4 regions of the Nocardia sp. NPDC055165 genome follow, and region 1 is predicted to be linked to each of the others. Evidence: riboswitches for the same ligand, from Rfam matches in the RefSeq annotation. Region 1 holds a riboswitch; each other region holds the start of a gene.
What was found. A riboswitch is a leader RNA that binds a small molecule or an ion and turns the genes downstream of it on or off. The one in region 1 is predicted to bind S-adenosylmethionine.
Positions count from the first base shown of each region.

Region 2: linked by a shared signal. The riboswitch ahead of ACWFRF_RS23165 (amino acid ABC transporter permease) and the one ahead of ACWFRF_RS28315 (aminotransferase class V-fold PLP-dependent enzyme) in region 1 are both predicted to bind S-adenosylmethionine.
Region 3: linked by a shared signal. The riboswitch ahead of ACWFRF_RS21335 (rhodanese-like domain-containing protein) and the one ahead of ACWFRF_RS28315 (aminotransferase class V-fold PLP-dependent enzyme) in region 1 are both predicted to bind S-adenosylmethionine.
Region 4: linked by a shared signal. The riboswitch ahead of ACWFRF_RS33510 (bifunctional o-acetylhomoserine/o-acetylserine sulfhydrylase) and the one ahead of ACWFRF_RS28315 (aminotransferase class V-fold PLP-dependent enzyme) in region 1 are both predicted to bind S-adenosylmethionine.

Region 1 is NZ_JBSGSS010000016.1:183,351-190,732, forward strand. Features, by position in the region: gene ACWFRF_RS28300 (S8 family peptidase) at 1-1,498, opposite strand, end outside; gene ACWFRF_RS28305 (AAA family ATPase) at 1,523-2,653, opposite strand; gene ACWFRF_RS28310 (class I SAM-dependent DNA methyltransferase) at 2,891-3,595, opposite strand; SAM riboswitch class IV at 3,769-3,883, shown strand; gene ACWFRF_RS28315 (aminotransferase class V-fold PLP-dependent enzyme) at 3,925-5,241, shown strand; gene ACWFRF_RS28320 (excalibur calcium-binding domain-containing protein) at 5,451-6,005, shown strand; gene ACWFRF_RS28325 (Uma2 family endonuclease) at 6,035-6,670, opposite strand; gene ACWFRF_RS28330 (flavin reductase family protein) at 6,723-7,190, opposite strand; gene ACWFRF_RS28335 (YbaK/EbsC family protein) at 7,364-7,382, opposite strand, start outside.
Region 2 is NZ_JBSGSS010000011.1:149,324-156,705, forward strand. Features, by position in the region: gene ACWFRF_RS23145 (ABC transporter substrate-binding protein) at 1-250, opposite strand, end outside; gene ACWFRF_RS23150 (LLM class flavin-dependent oxidoreductase) at 247-1,317, opposite strand; gene ACWFRF_RS23155 (ABC transporter substrate-binding protein) at 1,314-2,273, opposite strand; gene ACWFRF_RS23160 (amino acid ABC transporter ATP-binding protein) at 2,306-3,067, opposite strand; gene ACWFRF_RS23165 (amino acid ABC transporter permease) at 3,064-4,059, opposite strand; SAM riboswitch class I at 4,169-4,262, opposite strand; gene ACWFRF_RS23170 (hypothetical protein) at 4,629-5,348, shown strand; gene ACWFRF_RS23175 (glycosyltransferase family 2 protein) at 5,603-6,775, opposite strand; gene ACWFRF_RS23180 (LppM family (lipo)protein) at 6,777-7,382, opposite strand, start outside.
Region 3 is NZ_JBSGSS010000010.1:65,478-72,859, forward strand. Features, by position in the region: gene yczR (MocR-like transcription factor YczR) at 1-28, shown strand, start outside; gene ACWFRF_RS21305 (hypothetical protein) at 15-386, opposite strand; gene ACWFRF_RS21310 (CaiB/BaiF CoA transferase family protein) at 465-1,562, opposite strand; gene ACWFRF_RS21315 (DUF456 domain-containing protein) at 1,691-2,173, shown strand; gene ACWFRF_RS21320 (amidohydrolase family protein) at 2,174-3,025, opposite strand; gene ACWFRF_RS21325 (FAD-dependent oxidoreductase) at 3,210-4,598, opposite strand; gene ACWFRF_RS21330 (Rv0361 family membrane protein) at 4,789-5,247, shown strand; SAM riboswitch class IV at 5,293-5,412, shown strand; gene ACWFRF_RS21335 (rhodanese-like domain-containing protein) at 5,430-5,846, shown strand; gene ACWFRF_RS21340 (O-succinylhomoserine sulfhydrylase) at 5,857-7,065, shown strand; gene ACWFRF_RS21345 (PIN domain-containing protein) at 7,130-7,382, opposite strand, start outside.
Region 4 is NZ_JBSGSS010000027.1:35,587-42,968, reverse strand. Features, by position in the region: gene metX (homoserine O-acetyltransferase MetX) at 1-459, opposite strand, end outside; gene ACWFRF_RS33510 (bifunctional o-acetylhomoserine/o-acetylserine sulfhydrylase) at 456-1,772, opposite strand; SAM riboswitch class IV at 1,855-1,965, opposite strand; gene ACWFRF_RS33505 (TetR family transcriptional regulator) at 2,030-2,752, opposite strand; gene ACWFRF_RS33500 (MFS transporter) at 2,887-4,380, shown strand; gene ACWFRF_RS33495 (NADP-dependent isocitrate dehydrogenase) at 4,667-5,884, shown strand; gene ACWFRF_RS33490 (MFS transporter) at 6,116-7,264, shown strand; gene ACWFRF_RS33485 (hypothetical protein) at 7,305-7,382, shown strand, end outside.

The DNA of each region.
Region 1 (7,382 bases):
GTGCGGCGCGCAGGGCCATCGGGGCGGCGAAGCTGGTGCCGGAGTCGGGAACAGCGGTGCCGTCCGGTTCGACGACGTGGAACGGTTCGTGATCGCTGCCGCCGAAGGCGAGCAGGTCGGGCTTCACGGTGCCGGGGGAGCGGCCCGGCCCGATCGCGGAGTACGGCGCGCGATTCCATTGCGCTCCCACCCGATCCGACGAACCGACCGCGAGCGCGTTGACGCTGTCGGCCGGAACCTGCACGCGCGCATTGCCACTCGGCTTGTCGGCCTCGCCGTTGTTGCCGACCGCGATGGTGGCCAGCGTGGTGCCGTCGCTGAGGTAGTCGTCCCAGAACGCGGTCCAGGCGTGCACTTCGTCGTCCTCGATGGGGAGTTCGGGCCCGATGCTGACATTGACGAACTCGTATTTGCGTTGGCGCAGCACGGTATCGATGCGCTCGATGGCCGAGTACAGCTCGCACTGGTCGTCGTCGGTGTCCTCGTCGAGCACCTGATAGTGGTCGATGTAGCCGTAGGGGACTGGGACCGGCTGGACGGGGTCCACGCTGCCGAACAGCAGCGCCGAGGTGACGCGGTGGCCGTGGTCGAGATAGGTGCGCTGCGGCGCGGCGCTGTCGGCGAAGGTGTGGGCGTCGACCCAGCGGGTCAGCGGGGTGCGTGCGGGGATGCCACCGTCGAAGACCGCGATGGTGAGTTCCCGGTCGGTCGGCTCGGCCGTCGGCAAGGCCGGGCGGAACGTCGACAGCGCTGTCCTGGTGGTGGTGTCGCGTCCGAGCTGGGTGCGCATGCGCGGCATGCGGCGGATCACCCTGGTGAAGGAGTAGCCGGCGAGCGCGGCGATGGCGGCGTGGGTTCCGGTGACGGGGACGAAGGCCAGACCACCGTTGTCGAGTCGGCGGTCGATGGCCACGTCGAGATCGAGATCGCGGGAGAAGTCGAGCAGACCCTGCAGGGCGATGTCGCGATCGGAGTGCAGCACCAATTCGGCGACGGTCTCCGAATTACGCGGTTGCGCTGCGAGTCTGAGCCTGTCGGCGGCATTGTTGAGCCGGAATTCCGCCAGGCTGACGATTCCGATCTCGGCGCCGCCCAGCGGTGTGTCGGCATTGATCCGCGCGGTGAGCAACTGCAGATTGACGCGGGTCGTCGCCAGGAACAGCAGGGTGCTCGCCCGTGGTCGGCCGTGCTCCGGCGCGATCGCCACCGGCCTGCTGCCCAGTGGATCCAACTGCATCGATGTGAGAAGTCGTGTGGGATAACCACTTTTGGACAGGTACTGCGGATGCAGAGTGACCGCCGTGACCGTCTCGTCCTCCGGGCAGGCCGTCTTCGGCAGCGCGTCCGCACTCGAGGTGGCCGCGCTGAGCATCGGCGCGAGTCGGGCTCGCGCCTGCGCCACCGTGTACGGGGACTGCGGCGAGCCGCCCGATCTGCTGGGAGAGATGGGCGCGGTGAGTCGCTCACCGAAGCCGATCAGAAATCGCGGTCCCGCCACCGGTGAATCCCCCCAGCTGCCACGTTATTCCCGTCGATGCGTGAAACCACGAATGGTGTCGCGCGACACCCCCGTCAGCGCGCTGATCTGGCGCTGAGACAAGCCTGACACGCCCGTCAGCGTCTGTGCCAGCCGTAACCGATCCGTTTTGGGAAGTTCAGCTGCCAGTCGCGCGGAATGCTCGGCCATCAGCCCGGGCAGTAGCTGGTCCTCGAGCACGCAACGCCTGCGCAATCGCAACATCGCGCGCTCGATATCGTTGAACGACAAGCCCTCCGACGCCAGCGCGACCGCGTCCACCGCGCCGTCGGGCAGTGGCTGCCCGGCGAATCGGCGAATCGCCTCGCAGCGTTGCTCGGCCTCGGGCAGCGCGAACTCCACGCTCACATCGAAGCGCCGCCACACGGCCGGATCCAGCAGATCGGCGTGGTTGGTCGCGCCGATGACCAGGCCCCCGCCGGTCGGCCAGTCGTCGATCTGCTGGAGCAGCACCGTCACCAGTCGCTTCAACTCGCCCACGTCGCGATCGTCGTCGCGACGCTTGGCGATGGCATCGAGCTCGTCGAGCAGCAGAACGCACGGCCGCTGCTTGGCGTAGTCGATGGCATGGCGCAGGTTGGTGCCGGTCTTGCCGAGCAGGCTGCTCATGATGGTCGCCAAGTCCAGGACCACCAGCGGTAGCGACAGTTGGTGGGCCAGCCAGGCCGCGGCCATCGTCTTGCCGACACCGGGCGGACCGACGAACAGCAAGCTGCCGGCCGGAGTCAGATCGGCGGCGGCCAGCCGGTCGGCCTGCCGGCGTTCGTCGACGATCTGGGTGAGCACGTCATAGGTTTCGGCGGCCAGGATCGGCACTTCGGCAGTGGAGCCGGGCGGGATCACCCGCAGCAGCGGCAGTCGGCTGTCGCCGTCGACCGGAATCGGCGTATCCACTTCCGCGCGTAGGGGGTTGGCGCGCGTGGGGTTCTGGCGCAGCAGCGCGATCAGCGCATCGGCCAGTTCGGGACTGGCATGCCGGTGGCGGCGCGCGGCGCGGCGCACGAACATTGCGACGTCCTGCTCGCGCCCGGCGAGCGCCAACCTGGCCAGGTGGACGAATTCGTCGGGTAGATCGGCGCTCACGTCCGCCGAAGTGGAGCTCAAGGCGTGTGACATGGTCTTCTTCCGATCAACTACGTGGACTATTTTCGCTTCACTCGATCGTACGGCGTCCATCACGGGCAAAGTTCACCCCTTGTGTACCGGTTTGACATCGGACCCCACCCGCAGCGCCACATTGATCTGCCGAGCCCTCAGCGCAGCGATTCCCTTCGTCGGATGCTAGTTCCGCCACGCCCCCTCATGGGCGATTCCCTTCGCGTCGGGCGTGCCTCGAAGCGTGCGGCGCGGTGCCTATGCGATGCCGAGCGTCCAGACCAGCGCCATGGTGAACGGGTGGCCGCGCAGGTCGGCCCACTTGGGTTTCGCCGCGAGCCAGGCGTCGTCCACCAGGGCCTCGGCCGCTTCGGTGAGGACCCAGCCCGCGTCGGTGCCCGCGGTGATGTGCTCGCTCAGCAGGTGCAGGTGGGTGCTGATCGCGATCGGATCGCCCCCAGCCGGGGTGTAGTGCGTCGGCATTCCGGTGACCATCATGAACTGTGGGTGGTAGCTGACGTGGGCGAACGTGGCTCCTGGGACAGCCAGCCGCGCGGCCTCGGCGTAGAACGGGCGCAGGTCCGGCAGATGTTCGTCGATCAGTGAGGAGATCACGAGATCGTAAGTGCCGCTGGGCAATTCGGTGGCACACACGTCGGCCCTGGTGAGTGTGCGGTGTACACCGCGTACGCGGGCACGGGCCAGCATGCCCGCGCTCAGATCGACGCCGTCGATCTCGGCGCTACTGCGGCTGCGCAACCACGCGCCGGTTCGCCCCGTCCCGCAACCCAGGTCGACCGCCTGGCGCACTCCCGCCCAATCCGGGCGGCGAAGCCGATCCAGCAGCGCCGAGTCCATCTCGTCCATCACGGTGCGCTCGTAGGTGTCGGCCCAGCCGTCGTAGCCGGTGGCGACATCGACGGTGGGGTAGTGGCGTCGGTCGAAATCGGCGAAGGCAGGCATCACCGGAGTGTCGCAAAGGAAAGCGCACGTGGACAACCGATTTCCCGCTGCGGGTCGCGACGGTCCGACCGCCGCGCCGAACCGGGAGATCTCGTGCGTGGCCGGGGTCGGCTCCGAGCGCGCCGGCGATCGGTGGTTGACAGGTCCGGTGGTCGTCTGTCACTCTCGTTGCAGGTCACGAGTACCAGCGTTCAGCCCCGGCTTGCTGGTCGGCAACCCTCCTCCGCGGTGGGGTGCTCCGGGTGACGACCAGGCTGACGTCCGAATTGGGCGCGGCAAGCGCGGGCCACCTCTTCAGGAGCGGGTCCCTGAGCCGACGGGATTTCGTCATGACTGCTGTAATCGACCCCACCTGTGCCATCGCCGCCGTTTCCGGTGCCGACCTGCAGGTTCCGCTCGTTCAGGGCGGTACCAGCTCCTACGCCAACTTCGACTACGCGGCGAGTGCGCCGGCGTTGAAGCAGGTCACCGACCGGATTTCGCAGTTGCTGCCGTTCTACGCCAGCGTGCACCGGGGCGCGGGATACGCCTCGCGGATCTCCACCGAGTGCTACGAGGCCTCGCGTGGGTCCGTTGCCCGGTTCCTCGACGCCGACGACGACCAGGTCGTGGTGTTCACGCGCAACACCACCGATTCGCTGAACCTGCTGGCCGGGTGCGTGCCAGGGGAGACCGTGGTACTCGATATCGAGCACCACGCCAACTTCCTGCCGTGGGCGAAGCACGGTCGTCGCGTCGTGCGAGCCGCCGCCACGGTCGAGGAGACGATTCAGCGTGTCGTCGCCGAGCTGTGCAGCAAGCCTGCCGCGCTGCTCGCGGTGACCGGCGCGTCCAACGTCACCGGTGAGGTGCTGCCGCTGGAACGGTTCGCGACCATCGCCCACCTGTGTGGTGCGCGCATCCTCGTCGACGCCGCGCAGCTGGCTCCGCATCGCCGGATCTCCCTGCGCGAGACCGGGATCGACTACCTCGCCTTCTCCGGACACAAGCTGTACGCGCCGTTCGGTTCGGGTGTGCTCGTCGGCCGGCGCGACTGGCTGGACGAGGGCGAGCCCTACCTGGCCGGTGGTGGTGCGGTGCGCAATGTCGGTGTGACAGAGGTCGAATGGGCGTGCGCGCCGCAGCGGCACGAAGCCGGTTCGCCGAATGTCCTCGGCGCGGCCGCTATTGCCGCTGCCTGCGATGCGCTGGCCGCCATCGATCCCACCGAACTCGTCGCGCACGAGCGCTTTCTGGCCGACCGGCTGCGTGACGGCCTGTCCGCGATCCCCGGCGTCGACCTGGTCGGTATCTGGTCCGACAGTCCCGACTGTGTGGGCATCGTCGCCTTCACGATCGCCGATGTCGCCCCTGGCAAAGTCGCCGCGTACCTCTCCGCCGAACACGCCATCGGCGTGCGCGACGGCCGCTTCTGCGCGCACCCCCTCCTCGCGAGCCTCGGCCTCGACGCCGCCCTCCGAGCCAGCATCGGCCTCGGCACCACCGCCGCCGATGTAGACCGCTTGATCAGTGCCGTAGCCACCCTGGTCAGCCACGGCCCCGCCTGGAATTACGCCGCCACCGACGGGCACTGGAACCCGACCCCCGAAACCCGTCCCCTCAGCGCCTCTTCCCCCGAAGGCGCCGCCCCCTGCCTGATCGGCTGAACTCGTCACAGGCGAGATTCGCCGAACGTCGGCCGTCGAGACCTGCTCTCGGCGGCCGATATTCGTTTTCCGTCGAGTGGTATCCGTCCGAGAACCCGACCGACCGCTTCTCGGAAATTCCAGGTTTGGACTGCCTCCCAGCTGGGTAACGCCTGTCGAACCCGTCGCGATGAAGCCCCCGAGATTGCCCGACAATCAAAGGGGACACCGTGACTCGACCGATTCAGCCGCCCGATCCGTGGGCTCGTCCGCCCCGCCGACCCGAAAAGAAGCGGCGTTGGCCGTTGCTGGCCGGGATCGGAGTCGCCGGCGTGCTCGGTCTCTCGGTCGTCGCCGGTCTCAGTGACGACAACCCCTCACCGGCCGCGCGGACATCACCCACCTCGACCCCCCGCGTCGTTGAATCATCGACCACGGCCAAGCCGTCGACGACCACCGCCGCCCCGACCACCACGGCGTCCACCGCCCCGACCACCACGATCGATCTCCCGCCGTCACCCATCGCACCCACCACCACTGCACCCACCACCACGATCGCGGCGCCGGCTCCACCGCCGGTCATCGTCCCCGTCCCGACCACCACCGTCGACCTCCCCGCCCCACGGGTGGCAGCCGTCCCGGAGCCCGAAGCGCCCGCGCCCGCCAGCGCCTACTACAAGAACTGCGCCGCTGCCAGAGCCGCCGGCGCAGCCCCGCTGCGCACAGGCGATCCCGGCTACCGCTCCGGCCTGGACCGAGACGGCGACGGCGTGGCCTGCGAATAGCGCCGATCAGATGCCGAGGCTGCCAGGCATCAGTCGAGGTCCGCGTCGAGGGCGTCCCAGGTGATGGTGACGTCGAGCGGATCAGTGATGGCGATCGCGAGGGGATTGTGCGAGCGGAACCGGGTTTCGGTGGAGATGTAGACGCCTGCGGTATTGAGACGAAGGATCTCGATGGATTTCACGCGGCCGTCGTTGTTCTCCATGCGGACGATCCAGTACTGCTCGATTCCCAGGCGGGCGTATTCCGCCCGTTTATCCACACAATCGGCGGTAACCGTCGCCGGTGATACCACTTCGACGACCAGCAGGGTGTCGCCTGCTGTCGGCTTGGTTTTCCACTTGTCGCGGGGGTCTTCGATGCAGCGGTACACAATGGCGTCGGGGCGGCGGAAGTTGAAGGGAACCTCCGAGACCAGCATGTCCAGTTCGCCGCTGGCCTTCAGGCAGGGCTGCCCGGTGGCGCGTTTCCGGATCGCTTCCCGCAGGGACTGTTTGATCACGTCGGCGCTGGCGATGTGATTCGGCGAAGGTGAGTCGCGATGCACCAGCAGGCCGTCTTTGACCTCGATCACCCGAGCGAGGTCTTCCGGCATCGCCACATACGTGTCCAGGTCGATTCTCGGAACACCGGCGCGCAACCACGACCAGTCGTATTCCTCGCTCATCGGACCAACCTAGCTGTGGCAGGTGGGTCACCGGCCTACACAGACGCTCTGATCAGGTGTCGAGGGCGGTGGGGCGGTGGTATTTGCCGTTGTAGTAGAGCAACGGGGCTGCGGAGGGGGACTCTTCGGTTTGGTCGTGGACTCGGGTGACCAGGCCTACGGCGAGGGTGTGGTCGCCCAGGTCGATGAGTTTGTGGAGGGTGGTGCGCAGCCAGATGGGGGTGCCGTGCAGGACCGGTTCGCCGGTGTCGAGGGTGGTCCAGAGGGCGCGGTCGGTGAAGCGGTCGGCGGCGGTACGAGAGAAGCGGTGGGCCAGGTGTTGTTGGTGTTCGCCCAGGAAATGGATCACCACCGAGTCCGCGGCTCGCAACGCGTTGATGCTCGATGAGGTGTGCGCGATGTTGAACGACACCAGCGGCGGTTCCAGCGACAGGGAAGCGAACGAGGTGGCCGTGAACCCCACCGGTCCGCTCTCGGCTCCGAGCGTCACCACCGTGACGCCGGCCGGATAGTGCCGCATAGAGGCCCGATACTGCTCAGCCGTTATCCCGCTCAGATCATCGGGAACGACCAGTCCGGTCTCAGAAGGTTGCACATCGCCCACCGCCCCCAACTTACGCCCGTCCGGCGCGCGTCCTCCCGGTCGCTGTGTCCGTTTGATCCAACTCACACGGTCGGGATGGGAAGCCGAATTCAGTCGATATCAATCGGC
Region 2 (7,382 bases), on a different contig from region 1:
CGGTCTTCGGGTCCTGATCGGTCAGCGAGTCGACGATCTGGCGGGCCACATAGATGGTCTGGTTGGTGCCCGACTGCGCCGGATCCGAGCAGGTCGGAGCGCCGGACAGCCCGTAGCGCAACGTGCCGCCCGGCTGCGGCGGACCGGCTTGAGCACCGGAGCCTGCGGTGTCGCTGCCACAGGCGACCACCGTGGTGACGGCGGCCAGTGCGCCGACGGCGGCGGCGATGCGATGACGAGGACGGATCACGAGACAACTCCAGAGAATTGGCGGCCAGCGGCCAGGGGACGACTCGGAATGCGGCGGCGCAGCTCGGGCGCCACCTCGGCCTGGAACAGTTCGAGACTGCCCAGGTACTCGGATTCGGTGCGGCCGTCACGTTCGGCGGACAGGTGGATCACCTCGTGCCCGAACTGTTCGTGATAGCGGCCGACCTTGTCGATCACCTGCTCCGGGCTGCCGACCAGCGCCGACGAGCGGGTGACGAAGTCTTCGACGGTCTCGAACACGACCGGATTGCCGACCTTGCGCTGCAGCGAGGTCCGCGCCTCGAACAGCGGGCGGAACACCGCGACGGCCTCCTGCGAGGTCCGCGCCACATGGAAGCCCGCGGTGCCCGCGCCGACCAGCGCATCGGCTGGGTCGTGACCGTAGTGCGCCCACCGCTCGCGATAGTGGCGGATCAGCGCGGCGTACGGCTCGATCGGATTGGTGACGTTCGCCGAGAACACCGGATCACCGTGGCGCGCGGCCAGTTCCACCGACTCCAGGCTCGTCGCACTCCCGTGCCAGATCCGCACCCGCGGCTGCAGCGGCCGGGGCAACGCCTTGGCGGCGGCGAGCGAGGGTCGGAACTGTCCCGACCACGTCACTTCCTCGCTGTCCCACAGCGCCCGGAACAGCTCGTACCCTTCCCGATTGCGCTCCCACTGATCCTCGGTGGTGACGTGATAGAGCTGCGCCTGCGCCGCGCCGTTGCCCTTGCCGATGATCAGCTCGAGCCGGCCCTCGGACAGGTTGTCGAGGGTGGAATAGTCCTCGAACGCGCGCACCGGATCGAGCAGGCTCAAGGTGGTGACCGCGGTGAACAGGCTGATTCGCGAGGTGAGGGCCGCGATATGGCTCAACACCACCGGGGGAGCGGCCGACAGGAACGGATCCTCGTGCCGCTCACCGACCGCGAACCCGTCGTAGCCGAGTTCCTCGGCGCGCCTGGCCTGTTCGACCACCTCGTGCAGGCGATCGCGCGTCGTCGGGACCACGCCGGTGACCGGATCGGGCACCCGCGTGATCAGCGTCATCAGTAGGAACTTCATGCGGCGGGCTTCTTCGGCAGACCGGGCGGGTTGATCCGCGACTCGGTGACCTTCTCCGAATTCAGGCCCCAGCGATCGAGGATCTTCTGGTAGCTGCCGTCGGCGATCGCGTGCTGCAGCGCCTTGTGGATCGGGCCGATCAGGCCGTTGTCCTTCTTGGTGAGCGCCGCGATCTCGCCCTGCAGCTGCTCACCCGCGCCGGAGAAGGTGGCGATGATCTTGCCGTCGCTGGTGGCGGAGTGATAGACGGCCGCGGGGTTCGGGCCGATGTAGCCGTCGATGCGCTTGGAGGCCAGCGCGAGGTAGTAGTCGGTGCTCTGCTGGTAGTAGGCGATGTCGACCGGGGGCAGGCCCTCGGCGACATTCTTCTCGTTCCAGCTCACCAGCAGCTGTTCCTGATTGGTGCCCGCGCCGATCCCGATCCGCTTGCCCGCCAGGCTCTTGCGGTCGGTGTAGGTCAGCGTGCTGTCCTTCGGGACCTCGAGGGCGACGGTGTCGGTGCGGTAGGTGGCGAAGTCGTACTTCTCCTTGCGCTCCTCGGTGACGGTCACGTTCGAGATGAACGCGTCCACCTCACCGGAATCCACCCGCACGAAGTTCTGCGACCAGTCGGCCACCTGGATGTCGAGCTTCAGGCCCAGGATGTCGGCCACCAGGGTGGCGAAGTCGACCTCGGAGCCGATGACGGTCCGGTCGTCGGTGGCGTAGAACCGCAGCGGCGGCACGGAACCGGCGGGACCGGTCACCACCAGCGTGCCGCGGTCGCGGATGGCCTTGGGCACCTCGGCGGCGATCGCGTCGACCTTGGCGGCGCGCACCCTGCCCTCCTGGGCGGGAGACAGGTCGTAGGTGATCGCACCGGCCTGCACGGTGTCGGCGGCCTCGGGCTCGGCGGTGCAGCCTGCCGTCAACAGCGTGGCCGCCGCGACGATGCCGATCAGAGTGGAGAGCTTCATCAGTGTCGAAACCTGTTCGTGGGAAGGGATGTTCAGCGGACGCGGGACAGGAACGCCTGCGTACGCGGGTGTTCGGGGTGATCGAGAACGCTGGCGGCCTCGCCCTGCTCGACGATCACGCCCTCGTCGAGGAACACGACCGTGTCGGCGACCTCGCGGGCGAAACCGATCTCGTGGGTGACGATCACCAGCGCGGTGCCGCTGTGCGCGAGATCGCGGATCACCGCGAGGACCTCGCCGACCAGCTCCGGGTCGAGTGCGGAGGTGGGTTCGTCGAACAGGATCAGCCGTGGTTTCAAGGCCAGGGCCCGTGCGATGGCCACGCGCTGCTGCTGACCACCGGACAGACGCCGGGGGTAGGCGTCGACGAAATCGGCCAGGCCCACCCGTTCCAAGAGCTGTGTCGCCTCGGCGATCACCTCGCCGCGCGGACGGCGCTGCGCCGAGACCGGGGCGAGCACCACGTTGTCGAGCACCGTGAGATGCGGGAACAGATTGAACTGCTGGAACACGAAGCCGATGCGGCTGCGCTGGGCGCGCACCGCGTGGTCGGGCAGCGAACGCAGGGTATTGCCGCGTTGGCGGTAGCCGATCAGCTCACCGTCGATGTGTACGGTGCCCGCGTCCTGCGCTTCCAGATGGTTGAGCACCCGCAGCAGTGTGGACTTGCCGGAGCCGGACGGCCCGATCAGCGCGACCACCTCACCGGCGCGTACGGCCAGATCCACGCCACGCAGTACCTCGGTGCCGCTGTAGGACTTGCGGATTCCGCGCGCCAGCACCGCTGCGGTCATCGGGTTGCTCCTCGGGGTGCGGCCGCACCGGCGGCGATCTCGGTGACCTTGGCGCGGACCCGCTGCCACGGTGTCGGCGGCAGCTCACGCTGCGCGCCCTTGGCGTAGTGCCGTTCGATGTAGTACTGCAGGATCGACAGCGCCGTGGTGAGCACGATGTACCAGACGGTCGCCACCATCAGCAGCGGCACCACCCGGCCGTTTCGGCCGAAGATCACCTGCACCTGGTAGAACAGCTCGGCGATCGCCATCACCGACACGATCGAGGTGCCCTTGAACAGGCTGATCACCTCATTGGCCGCGTTCGGCAGAATCGAGCGCATCGCCTGCGGCAACACGATCGTGCGGAACTGGCGCCAGCGTGGAATCCCCAGCGCCGCCGCCGCTTCGAGCTGACCGTCGTCGACGGCGAGCAGACCCGCCCGGATCAGTTCGGCCGAATACGCCGCCTGATGCAGGGCCAGCCCGATCACCGCCGCGGTGAAACCGCTGATCACACCATTGACATCGAACTCGTAGAAGCCGGGGCCGAACGGAATGCCCACGGACAGGCGGGGATACAGGTAGGCGATGTTGAACCAGAACAGCAGCTGCACGATCAGCGGGATCGAACGGAAAGCCCAGATATAGGTCCAGGCGATCACCCGCAGCACGGGATTGTTCGACACCCGCCCGATCGCCAGCAGCGTGCCGATCGCGAAACCGAGGGCGGTGCCCCACAGGGTGAGCTCGATGGTCACCCGGAGTGCGGCCAGGACCGACTTCGCGGTGAAGTACTGGGCGAAAGTGCCCCAGTCCCAACCCGGATTGGTGATCAGGCCGTGCGCGAACTGGGCCACCAGCAGTAGGGCGATCGCCGCGACGGCCCAGCGCCACGGGTGCCACGACCCGGCGATCCGGGGCAGGTCGTCGACGGGCGCCTTGTCGGCGGGGAGAGCGTCGCCGGGCGGTGCGGGCGCGGTCTCGGCGCCGGATACGGCAGACGCGGTCATGGGAATCCTTCGGAAAACAGTGGAACGAGGCACAGTGACCTCCACCCGGCCAGCAACGGGTTCGCGATCTGGCGGCGCTCAGGCCGGACAGGTGGACAGCAGAAAATCTCCTCCATCGAACCCGGCAGAAGCACCCACACCCCGAAACGGGCGGGTTGCTGCGACGTCGTAGAGCCAGGTCTCTCGGTCGCTCTGGATGGTTGTGCCCGGCCGTCGTGGCCCGAGCTGAATCAGCATGTGGCATATGCACTAGTGCGCGCAACGATAGAAATCAACGTGAGCGCAGAGGTTGGAACCGATCGTGGGCACCGGCATAATTGCCCCGGTTCGGCGCGGTAGGTGATTCGCGCGCGGGCGCGTGCGCAGGGGTCTGGGCGAACGCGTCCGGGCGTAGGGATCCTGCGGACGCGTCGTTGGGTCCGGTGCCGAGAAGGGGGCGGACACCGGGCCGCGGCGGCGGGTTCGCTGCGAGATTGCGACGCGCCGAACGGCCGGTGACTTCACCTGTCCGGATTCACCCACCGCACGCGGTAGCGTCGGCCTTCTCTGCGTCGATGAGGAGTTTCGCCGTGATCGTTGCACGTCGTTCCACCACACTGACCTCGCTGACGGCCTGCGCCGCCGCGCTACTGCTGGCCGCGCCACTGGCCGCCGCCGAACCGGCCGCACCGGTGACGCCCGCTGTCACCCGGGATGCGCCGGCTGTTCGGCCATCGGCGGGCCCGGGTGATCTGCTCGGCGCCTACCAAACCGTCGTCGAGACGCTGAAATCCCTGGGTATCCAGCCGTTCCTGTACCCCACGGTCGCCGCGAACTGCACCGGTGACGGCGCGGGTCTCGTGCCGGCTGTCGCGGGCGCGGTCCCTGGGCCGTGGCCGGCGAACACCCTCCCGATCCCGGGCATCGACCTGTCGGCCGTGAAGTCCGGCCAGACCCTGTTCACCTTCCTGCCCTACGGCCTCGCCCCCGACACCGCTGCGACGAAAACCTCCGGTATGCAGGTGGCCTGGCTCAATATCAGCACCGGTCGCGGCGGCATGGCTTCGATGGGCTCGATCGCCGACATCGTTCGCGCCATGGTCCCGCCCGAGGTTCCCGCCGAACTGCGTCCCCTCGCCGAAACCGCCATCCGGGACTTCCTCTTCGCTGCCATCCCCGTCGGCGGCGTTCGCGCTGTCCCCGTAGACACCGGCCGCGGTACCGTCCTGGCCGCCGTCTTCGGCACCACCGACAATGCGGGCAGGTCTTGCTTCTTCTTTCCCACCATCGGCATTACCGAGGTCGCCTGAAACTCGCGGGTCGGCGTCAGGCTCGGCATCGCCCAGTACTGGATCGTCCGCATGGTCGACGACGACGGACCGGTGTCCTCCATCGAGCAACAGCGTCTCACTTCGGACGGCAGGTACGTCACCGAGCGAATCGGGCTACGTGGTCAGGACCTTGTCACCGCAAATCGACCTGGTCAAGGTCGAAATCGCCTGGGCAGACCTGGATCTGGACATCGAACAGTCGTCAACCGCCGGAGTGGCGACGGAGGCGGTGGTCATGCCAGGCGGGTAACGGCGTCGTCGGGCGTCACCAAAGGTCGCTGTTTCCAGCGGAGGCGGCCGGTGCGGTGGCGGTGGTGGGAGCGGGTCCAGAGAACGAGGTAGTGGGCTACCGAGAGGGGGTGGGCCAGGGCTGAGGTGAGGTCGAGGGCCGTTGGGGGGCGGCGGGTTTCGATGGTGCGGGCGGTCAGACGGCTTGTGACGGCGGCCAGGTAGCCGAGTAGGCCTGCTCGGCGGGTTCGGGTGCGGCCGAAGATCGCGGCCAGTGGGGGAATCCAATAGGCGAGGGCGGCGAGGATTCCGATGGCTGCGCCGGTGTCACGGCGGCCGCCGTAGGCCGACCACAGCCAGCGGGTGTAGCCGTCGGTGAGTTCGGTGGTGCCGGTATACATTCGGGTGCTCGCGGCGGGGCCCGCGGTCACCAGGGCGGTGCGATGGCCTGCTCGGCGGATGGCGCGGGCCAGGTCCAGGTCCTCGGTGGCGCTGGCTGCTACGGCCGCGTGGCCGCCGCCGGCGCGGTAGGCCGCGGCGTCGACGGCGAGGAACTGGCCGCACGCTACGACGGTGGACGGGCGCAGGCTGTGATTGGCGGGGCCGACGGGCAGGGTCGAGGCCCACGACCAGGCCAGCAGGGGCTGGATGAGGCGCTCGGCGGTCGAACCGGCGTCCTGTCTCGGCCAGGCCGAGACCAGACCTGCTCCGCGCCTGCGCAATTCGGTCACCGCGGCGGCGATCGCATGGGGGGCCAGGCGGACGTCCGCGTCGATGAAGACCAGGGCGGCCGCGTCGGTGCGGGCGGCCAGGCGCGCGCACGCGGCGGCCTTGCCGGTCCACCCGGGGGCGGGGTGGGCGGCCGAGCGCAGGACGGTGAAGCGCTCGTCGTCGGCGATCGCGTCGAGTGCGGCTTCGTAGGTGCCGTCGGTGGACGCGTCGTCGAGAATCAGCACGCTCAGGCGGGGGACGCCGACCTGCGCGCGAAGGTCGGCGATCAGCGCGGGCAGGCGCTGCGACTCGTCGCGGGCGGGGACGCACACCGTGACCGGTTCGATCACGCCCGCGACCCCGCGCGGCAGGGTGCGCAAGGTGACCAGGTTGTAGGCGGCGGTGGCCGCGCCGAGCGCGGCCAGACCGGTGCCCGCCCAGGTCAGGTAGCGGGCAGCCGCGCTCATGTCAGCGGCCCAGTCTGCGACTGGAGATTTCGCGCCACATCTCCGAGGGGGAGAAACCGCCACGCGGTGCGTTCGGCGGGCCGGGGTTGCGGTCGCGGAACGCCAGGCCCGCGATCAGCGCGGCCACCGCGAGGGTGATGCCGCCGACGATGCCCGCCCAGCCCGCGAACGAGCGGGTGTTGGGGTCGGCGTACTTCACCTCGGCACGCAGGGTCGACACCTCGCCCGCGGGCAGCTTCCACGACACCGTGTTCTCACTGTCGGTGGTCTCACGGGTGCCGTTGGTCTTGGCGACGCGGGCCGGGAACGCCACGGAGAACTGCACGTCCGAGCCGTGCGGCGGCACCGATTCCAGGTCGACCCGCCCGGTGAGACTCACCAGATCGCCGCTGCGCTGGAATTCGAGCGTGAACATGCCCTGGGTCTGATCCGACAGGCCACCGAGCTGGCCGACCTCGCCGAAGGACAGATCGTCGAAGAACACCTGGGTACCCATGTACCCGTCCTGGTTGTAGTTCTCCACCCGCACCTTCGCCGCCAGCTGCTCCGGCGCCTTCAGCTGCGGCCCCTTGTCTTCAGGCCCCGTCGGCACCACCGCGGCGACGAT
Region 3 (7,382 bases), on a different contig from region 1:
TCCGCTCCAGCCACTCACCTGCTACTGAACGCGCACGGGTTGTGCCCGGTGGAAGCCGGTTCGGGGCGCACGGTTTCGTACCCCGCCCCGAACATGAACAGCACCGAGGCCACCAACCCCAGCGCGGTCAGCGGCACCGCGACGGCGCCGCGTTCGGACGGATAGCGGAACAGCAGCACCAGCAGACACAGCAGCGAAACGGCGGCGGCCAGCAGCATCCCGGTCGCCAGCCCGTTCAGCACGCTCACCATCACCGGCACCGGTGCCGCACTGTGGCAATGGTTTTCGGCGATCTGCGCGGTACGGGTGTCGAACAATCCCTCGGCCAGGATGAAGCACAGCACTGCCGCGCCGAAGGTGGTGACCGCGATGAGGGCGGCGAGCACCTTCGGTGGGGTTCTGACGGTTCGGAACCTCGGCCTGTCGTCGATAGTGGAAAACTTTACCGACGACAGGCCGCCAAATCAGTCAGCCCAGACCGTTTCGATCGGTGTCGCGACGTTCGGCGGGGGAGTGGGTGTGCCGCCCGGTGTGCGCGAGAAGCGCGGCGCGGGCGCGTGCTGGACCACACCGTCGATGTCGATCAGGCCGGTACGGGCCACGATGTGCGGGTTCTCGGTGGCCTCGGTGAAGGTCAGCACCGGTGTGGTGCAGGCATCGGTGCCGTCGAAGATCGCGGCCCACTCGTCGCGGGTCTTCGTCAGGAACTTGTCGGTGAACAGCTTGCGCAGCTGTTCCTGACCGTTCGGGTCGATCTGCATCGGCAGACCTTCCGGGTCGATCTCCAGCCCGGCCAGCAGTTCGGCGTAGAACTGCGGCTCGATCGCGCCGACGGCCATGTACTTGCCGTCGGAGGTCTCATAGGTGTCGTAGAAGGCCATGCCGGTATCGAGCAGGTTGGTGCCGCGCTCGTCGGACCACAGGCCGACCCCGCGCATACCCCAGATCATGTGCGAAAGGGCAAGCGCGCCATCGATCATCGCGGCGTCGATCACCTGGCCCTTGCCGGAATTCTGCCGCTCCACCAGCGCGGCGAGCACGCCGAACACCAGGAACATCGAGCCGCCACCGAAGTCGCCGACCATGTTCAGCGGCGGCACCGGCCGCTCGCCCTTGCGCCCGATGGCATTGAGCACACCGGTGAGCGAGATGTAGTTGATGTCGTGTCCCGCGCGATCGGCGAGCGGGCCGTGCTGGCCCCAGCCTGTCATCCGGCCGTACACCAGGCGCGGGTTGCGGGCCAGCGCCTCGTCGGGTCCGAGGCCCATGCGCTCGGTGACGCCGGGGCGGAAGCCCTCGAGCAGCACGTCGGCCTTCTCGACCAGGTCGAGGATCTTGGCGACGTCGGCGGGGTCCTTCAGATTCGCCTCGACGATCGTTCGCCCGCGCCACTGGGGGCGTTCCATGAAGCCGGGCAGCTGGTTCGGGCGCTGCACGCGCACCACGTCGGCCCCGAGGTCGGCCAGCAGCAGCGCGGCGTGCGGACCTGGCCCGATGCCTGCCAACTCGATGACCTTGATGCCCGCAAGGGGCCCCTGCTTGGCGGTGGACTCCGTGCTCACGCGGTGACCTCAGTTCGTCGTCGAACGGTATTGACACTCCGACAATAGCGCTGGGGTGGCGGCTCGGGTAGAGCATGGGCGAGAATTCGCACGAGCGCGACTCGGCGTGGCAACGGGAGGACCCGATAGTGGGCGTGTGGGGTGAGGTCGTTGTCGGCCTTGTCATTCTGGTCGGCATCGTCGGCGTGATCGTACCGATTCTGCCGGGCGTGATCCTCATCTTCGCGGCAATCGCGGTGTGGGCGTTCATGACCGGCGGTACGACGGCCTGGACGGTGCTGGCGATCGCCACCGTCGCGCTGGCGCTCTCCGGCATCGTGAAGTACACCTGGCCGGGCAAGCGGATGCGCGAAGCCGGAGTGTCGAACCGTGCGCTGCTGGCCGGTGCGGTGCTCGGCATCGCCGGCTTCTTCGTGATCCCGATCGTCGGCCTGTTCATCGGCTTCGTGCTCGGTGTGTACCTGGCCGAGCTGTACCGCTTGAAGACCAACGACCTGGCCTGGCCCGCGACCGTGCACGCGCTCAAGGGCGTCGGCTTGTCGATGCTGGTCGAGTTGTTCGGCGCGCTGATCGCGTCCGGTGTGTGGCTCACCGGCGCGATCATCAGCTGACTACTCGATGATCGGCAGCGGACGGGTGTGGTCGTCCGCGCCGGGGAGCTGATTGCGCGGGATCGGGATAGTCGGATTCTCGGTGCGGGGTAGCGGCTCGGATTTCGGGCGACGCACCGCGGGCAGCCGGTAGAACTCGCGGGCATTGTCCTCGAGCACCGCGTGGATATCGGAGCCGACCACCTGCGAGATCAGGTCCACATCGCGCTCCTCGAACGGCCTGCCTGCGCGCGTGCCGGGCAGATCGCTGCCGAACATCAGCGCACCCGGGTTGACGGTGTGGATGCGTCGCAGCGTCTCGGCCACATCCATCTCGACCCGGCCGAACCCGGTCGCCTTCACCCTGGCGCCGCGGTCCACCAGGTCGAGCAGGTACGGCAGACCCTCGTCGGACATGCCGAGATGGTCGATCGAGAGCGCGGGCAGCTTCGAGATCACCGGTTGCAGCGAGGCCAGCATCTGACCGTCGATGTAGAGCTCCACGTGCCAGCCCGCCAGTTCGTGGGCGCGCAACGCCTGCAATGTCATCTCGGTGATGTCGGCGGCGGCGCGCTTGAGGTTGAACCGCAGGGCGCGTACGCCTGCCCGGTTCAGCGCGAGGATCTCGTCGTCGGTGGCGTCGAGATCGAGCCGGGTCACGCCGACCCAGTCGGGACCGAGCGCGGCCAGTGCTGCCTTCAGGTACGTCTGATCAGCGCCTTGGAAAGACGCGCTGACAACAGCACCGCCGCGAACATCGAAGTGCGCCATACGCTTTCGATAGTCATCGATCACGTAGGGCTCGGGGAGATAGCCTTCGTTCTCGATCAGCGGAAACCGCGGATCGATGATGTGGACGTGGGCATCGAACACCAGTACAGAATGCCTTATCTCTGCGGCGCGAGCGCGCTCAACGTCGCGCCCCCACTAGGACGGGACCACTGAAACCCCGAGTTCTGCCATGACAGCACACCCAACTCCCGCACATCCCGACCCCGAGGAGGGATCGGCGGGCCATTCAGGGCCGCGAACACGCGCGCGCCAGCGCGCCGAAAACTCAGGCCTTGTTCGGCTCGGAGGCGCGCAGCATGTCCTCGCGCTCCACGACCTTCACGCGCTCACGGCCTTCGGGCTCGCCGAGGGCGCGCTCGTGGGCGTCGAGGCGGTACCAGCCCGCCCAGGTGGTGAACGGGATGCCCTTGCCCTCGAGGAACTCGGTGACGGCGTCGAGCTCGGGCTTCGGCGCGGGGGCGAAGGCCTTGGCGTCGTCGAGCAGGCAGGCGATGGTCTCGTTGGCGTCGCCCTTGGTGTGGCCGATGAGGCCGACCGGGCCGCGCTTGATCCAGCCGGTCACGTAGGTGGCGGGCATGAATCGGGCGTCACCTTCGGCGGTGTCGTCGGCGATCACGCGGCCGGCCTCGTTGGGCACCGTGCCCGCCTGATCGTCGAACGGCAGCTGGGTGACGTTCTGCGAGAGGTAGCCCACGGCGCGGTACACGGCCTGGATGTCCCAGTCGGTGAAGTTGCCGGTGCCCTTGACGTTGCCGGTGCCGTCGAGCTGGGTGCGTTCGGTCTTCAGGCCGACGACCTTGCCGTCTGCGCCGAGGACCTCCGAGGGCGATTCGAAGAAGTGCAGGAACAGCTTGTGCGGGCGGTCGCCGTGGTCGCGGATGGCCCACTGCTCCAAGGTGTTGGCGACCATGTCGACCTGCTTGGAGTTACGGCGCGCGGCTTCGGAGCCCTCGTCGTAGTCGATGTCCTCGGGGTTGACGATGACCTCGATCGTCGGCGAGTGATCCAGTTCGCGCAGCTCGAGGGGCGTGAACTTGGCCTGCGCGGGACCACGACGACCGAACACGTGGACCTCGAGGGCTTTGTTGCCCTTGAGACCTTCGTAGACGTTCGGCGGGATCTCGGTCGGCAGCAGTTCGTCACCGGTCTTGGCGAGCACGCGCGCGACGTCGAGGGCGACGTTGCCGACACCGAGGACCGCGACCTTCTCGGCGTCGAGTGGCCAGGAACGCGGGACGTCGGGGTGGCCGTCGTACCAGGACACGAAGTCCGCGGCGCCGTAGGAGCCGTCGAGGTCGATGCCGGGGATGGCCAGGGCGCGGTCGGCGTTGGCGCCGGTGGAGAAGATGACCGCGTCGTAGAACTGGCGCAGGTCGTCGAGGGTGATGTCGGTGCCGTAGTCGATGTTGCCGAGCAGGCGGACCTGGTCCTTGTCGAGGACCTTGTGCAGGGCGGTGATGATGCCCTTGATGCGCGGGTGGTCAGGGGCGACGCCGTAGCGGATCAGGCCGAAGGGCGCGGGCATACGCTCGTAGAGGTCGATGCTCACGTCGGCATCGGACTTCATCAACGCGTCGGCGGCGTAGATACCGGCCGGTCCCGCACCCACGATCGCAATGCGAAGTGGGCGAGTCGCTGCACTCTGTTCGGTCATTTCTACGCGCACCCTTTGGTCGAGAACTGATTTGACGGCGTCAACTTAGCTTAGGCTAAGTCGGACATCCGCTTACTGGCAGCTGCCATCGACGTCGGCAGCCGACCGCAATCAAGGCGATTCTAGCTGCGGCGTTGCAGCCACCCGGCGCGCGGTGTAGCTGCCCGCGCGGGTCTGTCAGGATTACAGCATGAACGAGGAGCAAACAGGCTCGGATGACCAGCCCGTAGTGGTGGATCAGACCGACAAGCGTTCCATCGTCCCGTTCGTCGCGGCCGCGGTGATCGCGATCATCGTGCTCATCGGCATCGTGGCGGGTGGACTGCTCTCACCCGCTGAGAAAAATGTCACAGAGGCCGACCGTCTCGCGGCCGCCGTCACCAACTATATCGACGCGCGCTCGCGCAGCGACCTCCGTCCGCCGACCGGTGTGGCCTGCCCCGGGTTCGACGAGGAGAAATCCGGCCTCGGCGAACAGCTCGGTGGCCCGAAATCCACTGTCACGATCGACGGCAAGGGTTTCGAGAACGCCACCGTCAACGGCGACCGCGCCAAGATCGACGCGGCGCTCGTGGTCAACGGCAACCCGGCGGCGAGCAACTGGAAACTGACCCGCGTCGACAGCGCGTGGCTGGTGTGTTCCTTCTGAATCGTTTGACACGATGACCGGTGCCGAGGCAATCTCAGATCGCAAGGTCATGAGTGCCAGCGTCAAGCCCCGGCTCGCTGGTCGGCAACCCTCCTCCGCGGTGGGGTGCTCCGGGTGACGACCTGGCCGTGTGTTCGGGGATTTCCGGCACGGCAAGAGCGGATTCACGCAGGAGGATCGACATGACTTACGCCGGCGACATCACCCCTGAGAAGGCGTGGGAGCTGCTCACCGAGCACCCCGGCGCTGTGCTGGTCGACGTGCGCACCGAAGGCGAGTGGGCACACATCGGCATTCCCGACACCAGTTCCATCGAACGCCCTGCCCACTTCATCGAGTGGGTCGACGGCACCGGCACCCGCAATCCCGAGTTCGGCGTGCAGCTCGAGAAGGCACTCGCCGGTCGCCCCGACGACGCACCCGTGGTGTTCCTGTGTCGCTCCGGTCAGCGTTCCGCGCACGCGGCGAACCTGGCGACCGCGGCGGGCGTGGCACCGTCCTACAACGTGCTCGACGGTTTCGAAGGTGGTCCCGACGCGTTCGGTCAGCGCGGCAGCACCGGTTGGCGCGCTGTCGGCCTGCCGTGGCGTCAGGCATAAGGAGAAAAGCATGATCACCGGTGGTTCGTTCGACAAGCCACTGCCCGAAGGCGTCGGTCCCGGCACGCTCGGCGTGCGCGGCGGTCTGCGCCGTTCCGGCTTCGACGAGACCTCCGAGGCGCTGTACCTGACCTCCGGTTTCGTCTACGAGAACGCCGAAGCCGCCGAGGCCGCGTTCACCGGCGACGTCGAGCACTTCGTCTACTCGCGTTTCGGCAACCCGACCGTGGCCATGTTCGAGGAGCGCATCCGCCTGCTCGACGGCGCCGAGGCGGCCTTCGCGACCGCGTCCGGCATGTCGGCGGTGTTCACCGCGCTCGGCGCCCTGCTGAAGGCGGGCGACCGTCTCGTCGCCGCCCGCAGCCTGTTCGGGTCCTGTTTCGTGGTCTGTAACGAGATCCTGCCGCGCTGGGGTATCGAAACCGTGTTCGTCGACGGTGACGACCTCGACCAGTGGGAGCAGGCCCTCTCCGTCCCCACCCAGGCCGTGTTCTTCGAGACCCCGGCCAACCCGATGCAGACCCTCGTCGATGTCCGCAAGGTCACCGAGCTCGCCCACGCCGCGGGCGCGAAGGTGGTGCTGGACAACGTCTTCGCCACCCCCCTGCTCCAGCGCGGTTTCGAACTCGGCGCCGACGTGGTGGTCTACTCCGGCACCAAACACATCGACGGCCAGGGCCGCGTCCTCGGCGGCGCCATCCTCGGTGCCCAGGACTACATCGACGGCCCCGTCAAAACCCTGATGCGCCACACCGGCCCCGCCCTGAGCCCCTTCAACGCCTGGACCTTGCTCAAGGGCCTGGAAACCATGCCGTTGCGCGTGCGCCACTCCACCGAGTCGGCCCTGCGGGTAGCCGAGTTCCTGGAGACCAAGGATTCGGTCGACTGGGTGAAATACCCCTTCCTGGAATCACATCCGCAACACGCGCTGGCCAAAGAGCAGATGACCGGCGGCGGCACCGTAGTCACCTTCGCCCTCAACGGCGAAGACGGCAAGAAGCGAGCCTTCGAGGTCCTCAACCGCCTCCGCATCATCGACATCTCGAACAACCTCGGCGACGCCAAAACCATGATCACCCACCCCGCCACCACCACCCACCGAGCCATGGGCCCGGAGGGGCGCGCGTCAATCGGCTTGTCCGACGGGGTAGTTCGCATCTCGGTCGGTCTGGAAGACCTCGAAGATCTCCTCGGCGACCTCGACAACGCCCTGAGCTAGTTCGTCCGAACGTCCCGAGTCGGCCTGTCGCAACGGGCAGGTCGACGTCGGACTCGTGGATCGCCTACCGGACCGGGTCGTAGACCGCGAACCCCAGGTGGCCCGCGACGGTGGCCATGTTCTTGTCGTGGGTCACCACCGTGAGATCGTCCAAGCCGCTGCGCAATGCCGAGGCGAGATGAATGGCGTCGAGTGTCCGGATGTGCGAGATGATCGCTTCGGCTTCGTTCAGCACAGCGTGATCGATCGGAATGATGTCGATGTGGTCGATGATCTGACCTCGGTCGAGCACGGGCAGGCCTTCCCGGCGAAGGACG
Region 4 (7,382 bases), on a different contig from region 1:
GATCCCGAGCACCTCGAACAACTGCGCTTCGGCTTTCACCTGGTCACGGATGTTCAGCTCGGGAAACCGCGCGCCCCATGGCTTTCCGTCGGAGGCGAGTGAGGACGGGCCGGTGCTGCCCTTGCAGCCGCCCAGCACGTTGGTCGCGATCACACACCACTCGTCGGTGTCGATCGGCGCGCCGGGCCCGACCATGCCCTCCCACCAGCCGGGCGCCCCGTCGGGCCCACCGACGACATGGGAGTCGCCGGTGAGCGCGTGTTCGACGAGCACCACGTTGTCCAGGGTGGGCGAGAGCTCGCCCCAGCGTTGCACCGCCAGCCGCACATCGGGGACGACGGCGCCGTTCTCCAGCGCCACATCCCCGATGGCGACCAGGCCGACGCGCCCGTCCGGCGGCGGCAGCAGGGCCACCCCGGTTCCTGGTCGGGCGATCGGCGATTCGGTGCTCACAGTCACGTCGTCGCCGCCGCGAACCCGGCCCGCAGATCGGCCAGAATGTCGTCGATTCCCTCGATGCCCACCGCGAGCCTGACCAGGCCGGGGGTGACGCCGGCCGCCAGCTGCTCTTCGGGCGTCAACTGCGAGTGCGTGGTCGACGCCGGGTGAATCACGAGTGAACGCACATCACCGATGTTAGCTACATGGCTGTGCAGGCTGAGCGCGTCCACGAACTTCTTGCCCGCGTCGACGCCGCCTGCCAGCTCGAACGCCACGATCGCGCCCGCGCCCTTGGGCGCCAGCTCCTTGGCTCGCGCGTACCAGGGCGAGGACTCGAGGCCCGCGTAGAACACCGCGTCGACGCCCGGCTGCTCGGCGACGAACTTCGCGACCGCCTCGGCATTGCTGACATGCCGTTCGACCCGCAGGCTCAGCGTCTCGATGCCCTGGGCGATGAGGAACGCGTTGAACGGCGAGACCGCGGCACCCAGATCGCGCAGCAACTGCACGCGAGCCTTCAGCGCGAACGCGGGCGCGCCCAGATCGGCGAACACCGCACCGTGGTAGCTGGGGTCGGGCTCGGTGAAGCCGGGGAAGCGCGCGTTGCCGTCGGCGTCGCGCACCGTCCAGTCGAAGGTGCCGCCGTCGACGATCACGCCCGCCACGGCCGCACCGTGCCCACCCAGGTACTTCGTCGCCGAATGCACGACGATGTCGGCGCCGTGGGCCAGCGGCTGGATCAGGTAGGGGGTCGCGACGGTGTTGTCCACGATCAGCGGAAGGCCGTTCGCGTGCGCGACACCGGCGATGCCGGGGATGTCGAACACCGCGCTGCTCGGGTTGGCGATGGTCTCGCCGTAGAACGCCTTGGTGTTCGGCTGGATCGCGGCTTCCCACTGCGCGAGGTCATCGGGATCCTCGACGAACGAGACCGTGATTCCCAGCTTGGGCAGCGAGTAGTGGAAGAGGTTGTAGGTGCCGCCGTAGAGGTGCGGGCTGGACACGATGTGGTCGCCCGCGCTCGCCAGGTTCAGGATCGCGTAGGTCTCCGCGGCCTGGCCCGAGGCCAGCAGCAGCGCCGCGACGCCACCTTCGAGCGCGGCCACGCGCTGCTCCACCGCGTCCTGGGTGGGGTTCATGATCCGGGTGTAGATGTTGCCCGGCTCGGCGAGACCGAACAGCGCGGCGGCGTGATCGGTGTCGCGGAAGGTGTAGGAAGTGGTCTGGTAGATCGGCAGCGCCCGCGCGTTGGTGCTCGCGTCGGGAGCTTGGCCCGCGTGGACCTGCTTGGTCTCGAAGGACCAGTTCTCGGGCAGGGAAGAGTCAGTCATGTCGTGCTCCAAATGGGTGTCAGCCGGGGGATCTCGTCAACTGGGTCGGATCGACTGGCAACAACACATGGGGGCCTCCTGCAGTGCGCGCTTGCTCTCGACTTTCGAGAGCCCGGTCATCACCCGGAGCACCCCACCGCAGCTGGAGGGTTGCCGACCAGCGAGCCGGGGCTTGGCGCTGGTACTCATGACCTTGCCGTCATGTTAACCGGAGATCTCCCGCGGGCGGAAACTTCCCCCGCATTTCCCGCCGAAGATCACTCGCCGGACGGTGTGCCGAAGCCTGGCGTGTCGTCCACCGGTGCGCCACAGACCTGCCGCAAGCCGTGGTAGGCGCGCAGCACGGCGTCGCGCGTGACCCGAACGGCTACCGTCGGTGACCCGCTCAGCAGTGCCTGTTCGGTATCGGCGACCGAGAGATGGCACAGCATCTGCCAGATCCCGGCCACCAGCTTCACCGTGAAGTCCTCCGGTGACGTGCCCATCCGCTGCGCGAGCTCGGTGCACACCGCGACGTTCTTCTTCTCCGCGTATTCCAGCGCGCGCGCGTTGACCGACTGGCTGGTGCGCATGATCCGCTGCATCTGCAGGAACTGACGGATGAACCGGATACCGTCCGCATCCGCCTCGGCCTGGACCACCTCCAGGTAGGCGCCGCACAGTGCCTGGAGTTCGTTGCCGGTGTTCGGCTGGGAGCGCAGCGCGACGGCGACGGAGACCCCGAAGTCGTCGATCGGGGCCAGCACGATGTCTTCCTTGAGCGCGAAGTACCGGTTGACGGTGCGTGGGGACACATCGGCACCCGCGGCGATCTGCTCGACCGTCGTCGCGTCGAACCCTTGGCTGTCGCACAGGTCGAGTCCGACCGCCACGATCGCGGCCTTGGTCTGGAGTTTCTTGCGCTCGCGCAGGCCCAGTGGCGCGCCGGCAGCCGGTTCGGTCGTCCGGTCGGCGCTGATCGGAGTGGTCGAGTCCAGCATTTGACCAGCCTACCGTGTCGGCCGCTTTATCTGTCCAACTAGGCCAATTGGCGCAGTCAGACATTTTTCTCTTGACGCCAATTGTCTCACAGTGCCAGGATTGGTCCACACTGATCGAGTGACGAGGAGTCCTGGTGACCAGCACCGAGATAGAAACGAAACATGTTGATTCCCAACAGAGTTCGATGCGGTGGTGGGCGCTGGTCGTGCTCTCCGCCGCCCAGCTGATGGTGGTGCTCGACGCCACCGTGATCACGATCGCCCTGCCCTATGCCCAGCGTGACCTGGGGATCAGCGACGGCGACAAACAGTGGGCGCTCACCGCGTACACACTCATCTTCGGCGGGCTACTGCTGCTCGGCGGGCGGATGGCCGACTACCTGGGCCGGCGCCGGATCTTCCTGGTCGGCCTGGTCGGCTTCGCCGCCGCGTCGGCGCTGGCGGGGCTCGCGCAGACCGGTCCGCAGTTGTTCGTCGGCCGAGGTCTGCAGGGTGCGTTCGCCGCGCTGCTCGCCCCCGCGGCCTTGTCGCTGTTGTCGGTGATCTTCACCGATGTGCAGGAACGGGCCCGCGCGTTCGCGGTGTTCGCCGGCATCACCGCCGGTGGCATCGCATTCGGGCTGATCGTCGGCGGCGCGCTCACCGAATTCGCGTCGTGGCGGTGGACGCTGCTGATGAACACGCCGATCGCGCTCATCGCGGTAGCCGGTGCGGTGGCGGTGATCGCGCGCGATATCCCGGTGCCCAGAACCGGCGGCTACGACCTGCCCGGCGCCGTCACCGTGACATTCGGCTTGGTGTCGATCGTCTACGGATTCAGTCGCGCCGCCGAACACGGTTGGCTGGCGGGTAGCACCCTCGGCCTGCTCGGGGCCGGCTTCGCCTTGCTCATCGCGTTCGTCTTCATCGAGGCACGCTCGGCGAACCCGCTGCTGCCACTGCGAATTCCGGGTGAGATCAATCGCGGCGGCGCTTTGCTGGCCGCGCTGCTGATCCCGATCGCGATGTTCGCCATGTTCTTGTTCCTGAGCTTCTACTACCAGAACACCCTGGGGTATTCGCCGCTGAAGGCCGGGATCGCGTTCCTGCCGTTCCCCGTGGGCATCGGGATCGCGGCGGGCATCACCAGTTCGTTGATGCCCAAGTTCGGGCCGCGTCCGCTCATGGTGGTCGGCGCGCTGCTCGGCGTCGTGGGACTGCTGTGGTTGGCACAACTGAGCTACGGCGACGGGTACGCGCTGAGCGTGCTGCCCGCGCAGCTGTTGATGGCGCTCGGGATGGGCCCGCTGTTCGTCGGGATGCAGGCCGTGGCCCTGCATCAGGTCGATGCCGAGGACTCCGGTGTCGCGAGTGCCCTGCTCAATGCCGCCCAACAGGTCGGCGGCGCCGTCGGCACCGCCCTGCTGACCACCCTGTCGGTGCAGGCCGCCGAGAACTACGTCACCGACAACCCGACCGTCGACCACCTGATCGAACGCGCCTCGATCTACAGCTATGACGTCGCGTTCTATATCGGCGCCGGCTTCTTCCTCGCCGCCGCCGTGGTGATCGCGGTGATGATCCGCGACAAGCCGGAGAACCTGATCGAAGGCGACGAACACGCGGCCGCGATACCCGTCGCGGTCTGACCTTCTCGACGAGGCCCGCGCTACGGCGCGGGCCTCTTGTTACCACTCAGTAGCCGGTCAAGGCCCGATCGGGTGATGACAGGCGGGCCGGGAGGGCTGTCCCGCACAGTGGGGCCTCCCGTCGCGGTGAGGTGGGGGACAGCAGTACGCTCGTCTTGTTTGCACCACACGTCCCGCAGACAACGCGGGGCATATACGTTGTCTGTTGGAACTGCTGGGGTCCGCTCACAAGCGTGTTCGCCTAGCCGTGCAATAAGGGCACCCACCGAGGAGGACACGAAGATCCATGTCCAAGATCAAGGTTGAAGGCACCGTTGTAGAACTCGACGGCGACGAGATGACCCGGATCATCTGGCAGTTCATCAAGGACAAGCTGATCCATCCCTATCTCGACGTGAACCTCGAGTACTACGACCTCGGCATCGAGTACCGCGACAAGACAGACGACCAGGTCACCGTCGACGCGGCCAATGCCATCAAGAAGTACGGCGTCGGCGTGAAATGCGCCACCATCACCCCCGACGAAGCGCGGGTGAAAGAGTTCGGCCTCAAGAAGATGTGGCGCTCGCCCAACGGCACCATCCGTAACATTCTGGGTGGCACCATCTTCCGCGCGCCGATCATCATCTCCAACGTGCCCCGGCTGGTGCCCGGCTGGACCAAGCCGATCATCATCGGCCGTCACGCCTTCGGCGACCAGTACCGCGCCACCGACTTCAAGGTCTACGAGGCGGGCACCGTCACGCTGACCTTCACCCCGGAAGACGGCAGCGAGCCGATCATCCACGAGGTCGTGAAGATGCCCGAGGACGGCGGCGTCGTCATGGGTATGTACAACTTCAAGAAGTCCATCGAGGACTTCGCGCGGGCCTCGTTCAACTACGGCCTGCAGCAGAACTACCCGGTGTACCTCTCCACGAAGAACACCATCCTCAAGGCTTACGACGGCATGTTCAAAGACACCTTCCAGGAAGTCTTCGACGCCGAGTTCAAGGCCGAGTTCGACGCGGCGGGCCTCACCTACGAGCACCGCCTGATCGACGACATGGTCGCCTCCTCCATGAAATGGGAGGGCGGCTACGTCTGGGCCTGCAAGAACTACGACGGCGACGTGCAGTCCGACACCGTGGCCCAGGGCTTCGGCTCGCTCGGCCTGATGACCTCGGTGCTGCTCACCCCGGACGGCAAGACCTGTGAGGCCGAGGCCGCGCACGGCACGGTCACCCGGCACTACCGTCAGCACCAGCAGGGCAAGCCCACCTCGACCAACCCGATCGCGTCGATCTTCGCCTGGACCCGTGGCCTCGAACACCGCGGCAAGCTGGACAACACCCCCGAGGTGATCGGCTTCGCGCAGGCGCTCGAGGACGTGGTCATCAAGACCGTCGAGGGTGGTCAGATGACGAAGGACCTCGCCGCGCTCGTCGGCGGCGACCAGGGTTACCTGAGCACCGAGGAATTCCTCGGCGCGCTGGACGTCAACCTGGCTCGCGCTCTGAAGTGAGATAGCCCCGGTTCGCAACCGCGAACCTGCACGGCTGTGAGAAAGCGCTCGCATCGAATCCGATGCGAGCGCTTTTGCGTCCGTACCCGGCGGTTGTTCCCACGGTGGGGTAACTCACGCTCGTTTCGGGTAGCTAATGGGTAGTCGTGCCCGTTGCATGGAAGCGTGACTTCTTCCATCGCAGCCCCCGATCGCCTCGACGTGCCACGCACCAGCTGGCATGTCCCGGCGATGCTCGCGTTGGCGCTGGGTGGATTCGGGATCGGGACCACCGAGTTCGTGACCATGGGGTTGCTGCCCGATATCGCGCGGGCCTTCGATATCTCCGAGCCGTCGGCCGGGCACGCGGTGTCGGCGTACGCGCTGGGGGTCGTGGTCGGTGCGCCGCTGATCGCCGCGTTGTGCGCGCGGGTGGCGCGCAAGAAGTTGCTGATCGTGTTGATGGTCGCGTTCACGCTCGGCAATATCGGGACCGTGCTCGCGCCGACCTTCGGCACGCTCGTGCTCGCGCGGTTCGTGTCCGGTCTGCCGCACGGCGCGTACTTCGGCGTCGCCTCGCTGGCCGCCGCCACGCTCGCGCCCGTGGGGCAGCGAGCCAAGGCCGTGGCCGCGGTGATGCTCGGGCTCAGCGTGGCGAATGTGATCGGGGTGCCCGGCGCGACCTGGCTCGGTCAGCACCTGGGCTGGCGTGACGCCTATGTGGTCGTCGCCGTGATCGGCGTGGCCACGGTGGCCGCTCTGTGGCGCTATGTCCCCGCGCTGACCAGCATGAAGATCACCAACCCGATAACCGAACTCGGGGCGCTGCGACGCCCGCAGGTGCTGCTCACCCTGGCTGTGGGCGCGATCGGCTTCGGCGGCATGTTCGCGGTCTACACCTACATCGCCACCACGATGACCGATGTCGCGGGCATGCCCATCGGCGCGGTGCCGATCGTGCTGGCGCTGTTCGGTCTCGGCATGATCGTGGGCAATATCGGCGGCGGCATCCTCGCCGACCGCGGCGTCGACCGCTCGATCTTCGTGGCCATGATCGCGATGGTCGTGATCCTGGCCGGGTTCGTCCTGGCGGCGCACAACCCCGTCACCGCCGCGATCGGCGCCTTCCTCGTCGGCGCCTCGGGCGCGGCCCTGGCCCCCGGCCTCCAAACCCGCCTCATGGACGTAGCCGCCGACGCCCAAACCCTCGCCGCCGCCCTCAACCACGCCGCCTTGAACATGGCCAACGCCGCGGGCGCCTGGCTCGGCGGCCTCGTCATCGCCGCGGGCCTCGGCTACACCGCCCCCGCCATGGTCGGCGCGCTCCTGGCCGTCGCCGGTGTCCTCCTGTTCACCCTCACGGTTTTCCTGCAACGCCGGTCGGCGCATAACACGCCGTAACCGATTGGTGCCCTTGCGTACTTCGTCATACGTTGCCCACATGCCGAGCCACCTGCACGAGGGTTTGCTTGACCTGTTCCGCACGGATCTCTTGCTGGCTCCGTCTCTGCTGGCTGAG